3 linked regions of the Silvibacterium dinghuense genome follow. The protein of the gene in region 1 binds, or shares a complex with, the protein of each later gene. Links are inferred from orthologs where the notes say so. Each region holds a gene or a part of one and is shown in the gene's direction. Other genes may lie near its edges.

Region 1 (3,351 bases):
ACGGCCGTGGCCGCCGATGATCGAGATGGACCATGCGACGAAGTCGCGCGTGGATGCGATCTGGAAGTCGCTGGGGATTGAGGACTAGCCGTCCAGGCCTTTTGCCTTCGGCCTCCGCTCCCTTTGGTCGCGATTCCAATTTGCACTTCATGAGAGAGATGAAGACTCCGGGCAGCGAGCGTTGGATGCTTCCCACCCAAGCGGAGCTTGGGTGGGGCACCCTTTTTGTTCCTCTGCACACGAAAGCCCGCTGACTCGTTCTACTCCGCTGCCTTCAGCTCGATCGAGGCCAGGTTGTGCACCGAACGCGCCGGACGCTTGTCTTCACTGACGACCAGGCGGAACGGGCCGGTCTTTGCATCGATGGGCTTACCGTCCATGGTGTCGGCGACGAGCACCTGGCCTGGATGGAATTCCGGATCGATCTCGGCCAGGGCGATGACCGCTTTATAGCCGTCTGAGCCGGTGGCGATGATGTAGTCCGAGAGCCCCTTGCCGTGCAGGTCTTTCCCATGCGGCGTGCCGAGCGGGGCGAGCAGCTCGATGAGCGGTACGCCGGAGTAGGTCTCGTCTGCATTCGTATGTGGGTTATGGACGGTAACCGTAATGTGCGGCTTCGCCTTGAGGTCCTCGAGTGAGAGCGTTGCGCTGCCGGCAGGCGTGTGGATAGCGAGTGCGGTGACAAGTGGCCCGGGTGCATGCTCGTGGGCCATCTCTGTCTGGGCGCGAGCGCATGGCGAGACAAAGACCGCAGAGCCCAGGAGCAGAGCAAAAGCGAGGATGGGAGTGCGAGACATCGGAATCTCCGCTGGCGAGAAATAGGAAGTTACTGGCGAAGTCAGTATAGGGGATCGAATCCGGCGGCAGGCCGGAGACAGAGAGGCATGCTCAGGCTGGTAATGGTGTAGGAGCATGAGGCAAAACGGGTCAAACCGGTCCAGCTAAGTGTTTGAACTGGAATGGGAAAGCCATTCGCTCTGGATTTCGTTGCTGTGCGCGGTATATAACGGTGGGCATGTCGATCGTGCGCAATATCGCTGGAATCGCCAAGGGGATGAGCATCACCTTTGGAGAGATGTTCCAACCTACCGAGGTCGAGAATTATCCGGATGGGCCGGGCCCGCTGCGCGGAGCAGTCTTCCAGGAGCGGTTCCGTGGTGCGCACGTGCTGCAGCGCGATGAGAACGGTTTGGAGAAGTGCGTGGCCTGCTTCCTTTGCGCGGCAGCCTGCCCTTCGAACTGTATCTACATCGAGGCGGACGAGAACACGGCCGAGCAGCGCATCTCCAGCGCCGAGCGCTATGCCAAGGTTTATAACATCGATTACAACCGCTGCATCTTCTGCGGATATTGCGTGGAAGCCTGCCCCACCGATGCGATCACGCATGGGCATGGCTTTGAACTGGCCAGCCTGAACGCGACGAACCTGGTGATGCGCAAGGAAGACATGCTGGTATCGACAGCGGGCATGCCCGGCGAACTGGCAGCGCATTCCGATTCCGTGAAGTAAACAGGCTTCCTCGAAGGAAAGGTGAGGTGCTGCATTTGCATGCCGGCCTGTCTGTTCTGAGGAGGCGATCGATACAGCAAGTCAGCAGGGCCGCAGGGATTGCGGCCCTTTGCCTTGGTACGTGCACATGGATCCGGGCTCAGTCGGCATCCGGCCATGTGAGCACGGGGCCAGCTGTCTTCCTCTCGCCGAAAGCCATCCAGGCCACGGGCTCTGCGCCGCGCATGCAGGTGCAGCAGCTCACCTCCACTGGCGAAGTGAAGGAGTACGCGGTGATTTTCTACACCGGCGATGAGGCTTTCAGCGGGCTCGTCGCATTTGCGAAGCAGTATCACGTGACCAGCGCGCATTTTACGGCCATCGGAGCAATTAGCGGAGCGCGGCTTGGCTGGTTCGATCAGGCAAAGAAGATGTACCGCATCACGCCATACACCGGGCAGATGGAGGTCGCCTCGATGAGCGGCGACATCGCCATATACCAGGGCAGGCCGGCGGTTCATGCCCATGCCGTGCTGGGTATGCTCGACGGCTCGACGCGGGCTGGGCATGTGGTGGAGATGCAGGTGCGCCCGACGCTCGAGGTCATGGTGACAGTCGATCCGGCCGGTATGCAGAAGCGCTTCGATCCGGAGACCGATCTGACGCTGATCGATCCAAAACCCTAGTCGTACTGCGGCTGTGGGTGGCGCTCTGCTTTGGAGGCATGCCGGGTGGGGTAAAATTGCCCAGCGATTACCTATGAGCGAAGCGGGCCCCTCAATTCTCCATATTTGCAGCCGAGAGATGATTCTCGGCCTGCGCGACCAGATTTTGCGCGTGCATGGCTACCAGGTGGATTCAACCCTGGATTCGGCCGTTGCGCTGGAACTCAGCCGCAGACGCGCCTATGACCTGGTAGTGATCGACGTGGAAGGTGACGGGCGCATTGCCCTCGCCGAGGAGCTCTGCCAACAGCTCAAAGAGCAGCGGGCGGGACAGGACGTGGTCTTTATCTGCAATTACCGCGTCTCGCAGGAGACGGATTGCCCGGACGAGGTGATCCGCGCTGAATTCAATCCCAAGGCCATGGTCGCGGGGATCGAAGACTTTCTTCGTAAGCGGGACTAGGGCCGATTATCGGCTATACATTCTTCCTACTTCCTACAAAGGCTTTGGAGCCGGTACCGGTGTCGCAGCCGGATTGGGCACGAGCGTGGGCAGCGGGTCGAGCGCCCACACATAGACGAAGAGCTCGCGGCTGTAATGGAGCACCGGAGGGATGTCCGGGAGCTTGATGCCGTGGGCGGCGGGTAGCTCGTTGATCTCGAATTCCGCCTCGGCGCGTTCGAGCGGCCAGGGCAAATGATGGATGTTGCCCTTGAAGATGGCATCCTGCTCGCCGGGCTTGCCTGTGCCGGCAGTGTAGAGGGCGTAGCGCTCGGTGAGGAACTGCTCGAGGCCCTGCTTGTCGGAGGCCTGCCCGAGAGAGCGATACCGGGCGCGGAAACGGGCACGGGCCGGCGAATGGCCGGAAGCAAAGCGGCGCTCGCTCGAGTAGAGGAATTCGCGGTTATCGCAATGCTCGATCTTCATCTTCGCCCAGTGATAGGGCAGGCGGTAGAAGGTCCGGGCCATGGTGACGGCGATCGGGTTGGCGGCATCGAGCGAGAAGAAATAAACGCCGCCGAGGTTGGTGTGCGGCTCGCGGACATAGGTGCGCAGGTTGAGCTCGGGAAAGCGATTGAGCCCGGGAATGGCGGGTAGTCCGCGGAGGCGGATCTGGTCCATCCAGAAGGGAACGACGCCGATCCACGCGGAGCCGTCAAAGGTATCGATGGTGAGGCCGGAGGGGATAAGCGGCG
Region 2 (2,981 bases), on another replicon or contig:
GGCGGCGAAGTGCGTGTTTACGAAGGCGCTGGTGGCGAGGGTTCCGGCGGCCAGTGCGCTGCCGGCGTTAAAGCCGAACCAGCCGACCCAGAGGAGACAGGCGCCGATGAAGCTGAGTACGACCGAGTGCGGCATCATGGCTTCCTTGGGATAGCCGATGCGCTTGCCCAGGTAAATGGCCGTGACCAGCGCCGAGACGCCGGAGGTGACGTGGACGACGGTACCGCCTGCGAAATCGAGGCAAGGGAAGCGGCCGCCGAGCGAGGCGTTCAGCAGTCCGCCCTTGCCCCAGACCATGTGGGCCATGGGCGAGTAGACGACGATCGACCAGAGGATGAGGAAGGCCGCCATGCCGCTGAACTTCATGCGTTCGGCGAAGGCGCCGGTGATGAGCGCCGGGGTGATGATGGCAAACATCAGCTGGTAGACCATGAAGGTCTGCAGAGGCAGCGTAGCCGCGTAATCGGGATCGGGATTGAGTCCTACGCCCTTGAGAAAGAGGTGGTGCAGTCCGCCGATGAAGGTGGTGCCGGCGTCGAAGGCCAGGCTGTAGTTCACGATGGCCCACATGATGGTGATGATGGCCATCATGGCGAAGCTCTGCATCATGACGGAGAGCACGTTCTTCCTGCGCACCAGGCCGCCGTAAAAGAGGGCCAGGCCGGGGCCGGTCATCATCAGGACCAGTGCGGCGCTGACCAGCATCCAGCCGTTGTCGGCCGAGGACTGGGCCTGCGCAACCTGAGCCTGCAGCCTGGCGATCTGGTCAGCCGTAGACGGCGAAGGAGCGGACTGCGCAAACGAGGTGCCGCAACAGAAGAGAGCAAGTGCGAGAAAAATCCCGAGGAAAGAAGAACGCATAACACTCCCAAAATCGAAAGGTGGCAAGCTGCATCGATGCCGGAGGGTATCCGGCATTCGCTCACAATGGCATGAAATCGCGTGGGGCGGAGTGCCTTTTTCGGAGCGAATGAGACCTGAAGGTACAACGAACTTTGGAGCTACTTTTACATATTTTTCGAAAAGCTCAAACAAAGAATCGCGTCCTGAGCCATGAGGCTGCCGGTCAAAGGGTGATTCGGGAAGAAGGCACGCCCTGCGAACGAGATGGAGCAGAGGAACAGGATGTCGAAAATTCCCCGGGGCAGGGAATCGCAGGATGGCTGCCGGAGGTATAGTGGTTGCATATGAGCGACGCCACGAACGGCAGCACGATGCAGGATCGGTATCTTTTCGGGGCACTGGAGAGCAGCGCGAAGAACCGTCAGAAGCTGGCAGAAGTCAGCTACGGCTATGACCAGCCGGACGGTGTATTCCTGACCTCTCTGGATGCGGCAGTGAACTGGATTCGCAAGAATTCGGTATGGCCCATGACCTTCGGCCTGGCCTGCTGCGCGATCGAGATGATGTCGATGGGAGCATCGCGTTTCGACGTGGCGCGTTTCGGGGCAGAGGTCTTCCGGCCGTCTCCGCGGCAGTCGGACCTGATGGTGATTGCGGGGCGCGTGTCGAACAAAATGGCGCCGGTGATCAAGCGTCTCTATGACCAGATGCCGGAGCCCAAGTGGGTGATCTCGATGGGGGCCTGTGCGACCTCGGGAGGCGTATTCAACAACTACGCACTCCTGCAGGGGGTGAATCAGGTGATACCTGTCGATGTGTATGTCCCGGGGTGTCCGCCCCGTCCGGAGCAGCTTCTTTATGCGATTACGCTGCTGCAGGAAAAAATTCAGCGCGAGCGGGGCAGTCTGAAGCGGGCACTCAATCTGCAATAGTATGATGTTTCAATAAGTTGCAATTCGTTGACGATCGTTCCTCATGGCAAGGGAAAAGAGCGGCTGGCGAGGTCTGCGACGTGCCTGCGAGATGCTTTGCAGGGTATGTAGAAGTTGCCGGAAGGAAGAAAAAAATCCTCGCAAGTGCAGGCAACTCGTTGAAGAAATTATGCTCTAACAAAAAGAAAGTGTGGTAGTTTGAATACCGCCGCACAGAGTCATCCGGCTTGCTCATGGTTTCGTTTCCGCAATGTCAGATTTTCTGCAGTTCCAGACTTTCGCTGCAGTCGTGATGATGGTTTTGTAATCCTGGCCTGTACCAGTTAGGCCTTAAAGTGGTTTTTGTTCGATTTCCAAAGGTTTTGGAGGATAGGCGCATGCATTCTCGTTTCTTGAATCCTTTGAGCCGAATTCTGCTTGTGGGGTGTGCTGTAGGACTTGGCGCATCGAGCATGTATGGGCAGAGTTCGTCCTCAACGCCCTCTGCTGCGGCAGAGGCTCCGGTGTCACGGATTGACATCTTTGCCGGTTATTCGTACCTGGCTCCGAAGGGTACTGTTCAGACCCCTCAGCTGGATGGCACGACGTTCTCCGACAGCTACTCGTCGATTGACTACGGTGCCATCATCAGCGGCGCATACTACTTCAACAAGTATGTGGGCGGCCAGGTTGAGTACGCCAACCATCCGGATGGGAACAATGACGGCGCGCAGACCGCGCAGGCCGGTATCATTTTCCGTTTCCCGCTGCAGGGCATGACGCCCTTCGTTCACGGTCTGGCCGGCGGTGTCCGCCTGGGTGGTCCGAACGACGAACCCTACGCGGCGCATAACTACACCTGGGGTCCGGCTCTGACGGCCGGCGGCGGTCTGGACTACGATCTGCCGTTCTGGCATCATCGCCTGGGTCTTCGCCTGTTCCAGGCAGACTATGAGTATTTCCACGCGAACTACGGACCTGAAGTTGCCTTTGGCGGCCGCGCGAACGTCGGCAATGCCCGTCTGAGCACCGGTCTGGTCTTCAAGTTCGGCAACATCGTACCGCCTCCGCCGGTGCAGTACTCCTGCGCGGTGAGCCCGAACTCGGTCTATCCGGGTGACCCGATCACCGTTACCGGCACCGCCACGAACCTGAACCCCAAGAAGACTGCTTCCTACAGCTGGAGCGGCCAGGGTGTGACGGTGAGCGGCAGCAGCTCCGAAGGCA
Region 3 (2,811 bases), on another replicon or contig:
CTCGATCTTGTCGAGATGTTTGACGCTGCCGGCGCTGGCGATCTTGCTGCTCTCTATATCGTCGGCTCGAATCCCGTAGCCCGCTACGGGGTCGACCCCTCAGCCCTCAAGAATACATTCCTCGTTGTGCAGGACATGTTCCTCACCGAGACGGCTGTGCTCGCCGATGTGGTCTTCCCTGCCGCCAATCTTTATGAGAAGGCCGGCACTGCGACGAACACGTACGGTGATCTGCAGCTGGTCAAGAAGGGCGCGGACAAGAGCGGTGTACGGGCCGACTTCGAGATCATTGTCCGCATGGCCGCCAAGCTGGGCGCCAATCCCCGGGCCTTCGTGCCTGTCGGCAAAGGGGTACGGGCCGATTTCGGCCAGACCCGCGGCGCACAGTCCGGTGAAGCCGATCGCCATCAGGTATGGCTCGCCGCACACAGCCTCGAGCCGAAGCTCAGCCCCTTCGATCCCTTCGCGATCTTCGACGAAATCCAGCGACTGGTTCCGGCCTATGATGTTCCCCGCCTCGACCTGCTGCTGGGCAACGATGAACATGTGAAGTCCGAGCTCGTGCAGATTGATGGCACCGTGGTACGCCGCGATCTGGTCCTGCCGGCCAACGATCATCTCGCGACCTCGGGGACTCTCGGCCGCTACAGTGCAAAGCTCACCGAGGTTGCCAACTCTCCGACCATGTTGACCAGTGCCGAGGAAACGGCAGCAGATTGATGGCGCCCTGCTGAGGCAAGAGCAGACACATAACGCATCAGGAACGCATTCAGGAAGGCCCTTGTGGAAGTAAGCATCTGGATTTTCTTATTGCTGAGCGTGTTAAAGGTGATCGTCGTCACGGTCATTCTGCTGACCGCGGTCGCCTACACGGTGCTGCTGGAGCGCAAGGTGGTGGGCCGCATCCAAAATCGCTGGGGACCCAGCCGCGTCGGCCCCTTCGGCCTGCTCCAGCCGCTCGCTGACGGGTTGAAACTCTTTCTGAAAGAAGACCTGATGCCGGAGTCGGTCTATCGGCCGCTGTTTGTGCTCGCACCGATCATCGCGCTGGCCTGCGCCCTGATGTCGATCTCCATGATCCCCTTTGGCGACGACATTCGTTACAAGGGAGTCGATCTCTTCCAGATCTCCGATGTCAATATCGGTCTGCTCATCCTGCTGGCCATCACCGGCGTCGGCGTTTACGGCATTGCGCTCTCGGGCTGGGCGTCGAACAATAAATACTCGCTGCTGGGCGCGCTGCGCGCCAGTGCCCAGGTCATCAGCTACGAGCTCGCCCTCGGACTTTCACTGGTCGGCGTCATCCTGCGCTCGCAGTCCCTGCGCCTGCGCGACATTGTCGACGTCCAGGCGACGCACGGCCTGCTTTCGTGGAATGTCTTCGGCGGATTCCAGTTCGTTGCTTTCTTTATCTATCTCACCGCTGCGTATGCGGAAACCAACCGCGCGCCGTTCGACCTTCCCGAAGCTGAAAGCGAGCTCACGGCCGGCTACCATACGGAATACAGCTCGATGAAGTTCGCCATGTTCTTCATGGCCGAGTATGCCAACATGATCACCGTCAGCTGCGTGGCGACGCTGCTTTTCCTTGGCGGCTGGTCGAGCCCGTTCGGCAACCTTCTGCCGGCGATTGGCGGCCCGATTGTTCAGGCGCTCCTGCCGGTCTTCTGGTTCGTTGCAAAAGTCTTCTTCTTCCTCTTTCTCTATGTCTGGGTGCGCGGCACGCTGCCGCGCTTCCGTTATGACCAGCTGATGAGCTTCGGCTGGAAGTTTCTGATGCCACTGGCGGTGTTGAATATCATCGCCACCAGCCTGTGGCTTGCGTTCCGTGCCGGCTAGCCTCTATTTCGCAACCGGTCTGACTTCGTGCGACTCAACAGGCACACATGTGAGTGATTGAAGCGATGCATCTGGTTCTCTTCTTCATCTTCGGCGGGCTTTGCGTGTTAGGAGCGCTGAATCTCCTGCTGCAAAGGCATCCCATCAACTCCGCGCTCTCGCTCATCGTCGTGATGAGTTCGCTGGCCGTGCTCTACCTGCTGCTCGGAGCCGAGTTCCTGGCCGCGGCACAGGTTATCGTTTACGCCGGTGCCATCATGGTGCTCTTCACCTTCGTCATCATGCTGCTCAACGCAGGCAAGGAAGAGAAGACGCACGGCAGCAAGGCTGCATATCTGGTCGGTTTCCCCGGCGCCGCGGCGATCATCGCCACACTCACCTACATGTTCCTGCAGAACAGCGGCCCACTGGGCGGCGCGAAACTCGGCGACTACCTGGTGACGACGCAGGACCTGAGCCGCGTGCTCTTCCGCGATCTTCTGTTGCCCTTTGAAGTCACCTCCGTCCTCATTCTGGTAGCGATCCTCGGCGCCGTCGCGCTAGCAAGAAGGGAGCACTGATCGATGGTCGTCCCTATCTCCTATTACCTCATCCTCAGCGCCATCCTGTTCTCGATCGGCGTCGCCGCTTTTCTTGTCAAGCGCAACATCATCAGCGTCTTCATGTCCATTGAGCTGATGCTGAACGCGGTGAATCTCAGCTTCGTGGCTTTTGCTCACCACTGGCACCAGGTGAGCGGGCAGATTTTCGTCTTCTTCGTCATGGTCGTCGCCGCCGCCGAGGCCGCCGTAGGCCTGGCCATCATCATCGCCGTCTTCCGTACGCGGAATACCCTGAACGTCGACTCGGTCGACCTGATGAAACTGTGAGGCCGAGGCAATCATGAACGGTTCCCTGCATCTCTGGCTTCTCCCCGTCATCCCCTTTGCCGGCTTCCTGTTAAACGGGTTGCTGGGCCGCCGCCTGCCCAAG

The links.
Region 2: the proteins of ESZ00_RS02940 (region 1) and ESZ00_RS14460 are in contact, whole or in part, in a crystal structure (PDB 6I1P), measured with the Thermus thermophilus proteins. The link is inferred for Silvibacterium dinghuense from one-to-one orthologs. Residues at the interface, in WP_096411123.1 of Thermus thermophilus: Val22, Thr23, Val24, Pro25, Tyr26, Pro27, Val31, Ala32, Leu33, Phe37, Pro64, Ala65, Asn94, Met95, Leu96, Arg97, Cys98, Ile99, Phe100, Phe119, Glu120, Met121, Ala122, Asp123, Tyr124, Glu125, Tyr126, Asp128, Leu129, Lys144; in WP_096411117.1 of Thermus thermophilus: Ala56, Arg57, Asn58, Asp59, Arg62, Phe63, Ala110, Ser113, Ser114, Gly115, Gly116, Met117, Asn119, Gln125, Asn126, Asp134, Val135, Tyr136, Val137, Pro138, Gly139, Cys140, Arg143, Glu145, Ala146, Ile148, Tyr149, Ala150, Met152, Gln153.
Region 3: the proteins of ESZ00_RS02940 (region 1) and nuoH are in contact, whole or in part, in a cryo-EM structure (PDB 6ZJN), measured with the Thermus thermophilus proteins. The link is inferred for Silvibacterium dinghuense from one-to-one orthologs. Residues at the interface, in WP_096411123.1 of Thermus thermophilus: Thr2, Leu3, Lys4, Leu6, Ser9, Thr13, Tyr16, Leu17, Val22, Thr23; in WP_096411122.1 of Thermus thermophilus: Arg41, Phe42, Val44, Arg45, Met46, Thr296, Tyr354.

The regions. Positions count from the first base shown.
Region 1 is NZ_SDMK01000001.1:773,646-776,996, reverse strand. What follows is about bases 1-2,762. They hold ESZ00_RS02940 (NuoI/complex I 23 kDa subunit family protein), read left to right. Parts: upstream 1-1,015; coding sequence 1,016-1,510; downstream 1,511-2,762. Other genes in these bases: ESZ00_RS02925 (YqjF family protein), read right to left, coding at 2,651-2,762; ESZ00_RS02930 (PleD family two-component system response regulator), read left to right, coding at 2,294-2,617; ESZ00_RS02935 (PPC domain-containing DNA-binding protein), read left to right, coding at 1,669-2,175; ESZ00_RS02945 (molybdopterin-dependent oxidoreductase), read right to left, coding at 261-797; ESZ00_RS02950 (UbiD family decarboxylase), read left to right, coding at 1-88. In the rest of the region: more of ESZ00_RS02925, read right to left, coding at 2,763-3,351. UniProt on the Escherichia coli protein: NDH-1 shuttles electrons from NADH, via FMN and iron-sulfur (Fe-S) centers, to quinones in the respiratory chain. The immediate electron acceptor for the enzyme in this species is believed to be ubiquinone.
Region 2 is NZ_SDMK01000003.1:106,571-109,551, reverse strand. It holds ESZ00_RS14460 (NADH-quinone oxidoreductase subunit B), read left to right. Parts: upstream 1-1,187; coding sequence 1,188-1,775; downstream 1,776-2,981. Other genes in the region: ESZ00_RS14455 (OmpA family protein), read left to right, coding at 2,279-2,981; ESZ00_RS14465 (ammonium transporter), read right to left, coding at 1-861. UniProt on the Escherichia coli protein: NDH-1 shuttles electrons from NADH, via FMN and iron-sulfur (Fe-S) centers, to quinones in the respiratory chain. The immediate electron acceptor for the enzyme in this species is ubiquinone.
Region 3 is NZ_SDMK01000002.1:469,001-471,811, forward strand. It holds nuoH (NADH-quinone oxidoreductase subunit NuoH), read left to right. Parts: upstream 1-783; coding sequence 784-1,839; downstream 1,840-2,811. Other genes in the region: nuoG (NADH-quinone oxidoreductase subunit NuoG), read left to right, coding at 1-720; ESZ00_RS11190 (NADH-quinone oxidoreductase subunit J family protein), read left to right, coding at 1,905-2,399; nuoK (NADH-quinone oxidoreductase subunit NuoK), read left to right, coding at 2,403-2,708; nuoL (NADH-quinone oxidoreductase subunit L), read left to right, coding at 2,722-2,811. UniProt on the Escherichia coli protein: NDH-1 shuttles electrons from NADH, via FMN and iron-sulfur (Fe-S) centers, to quinones in the respiratory chain. The immediate electron acceptor for the enzyme in this species is believed to be ubiquinone.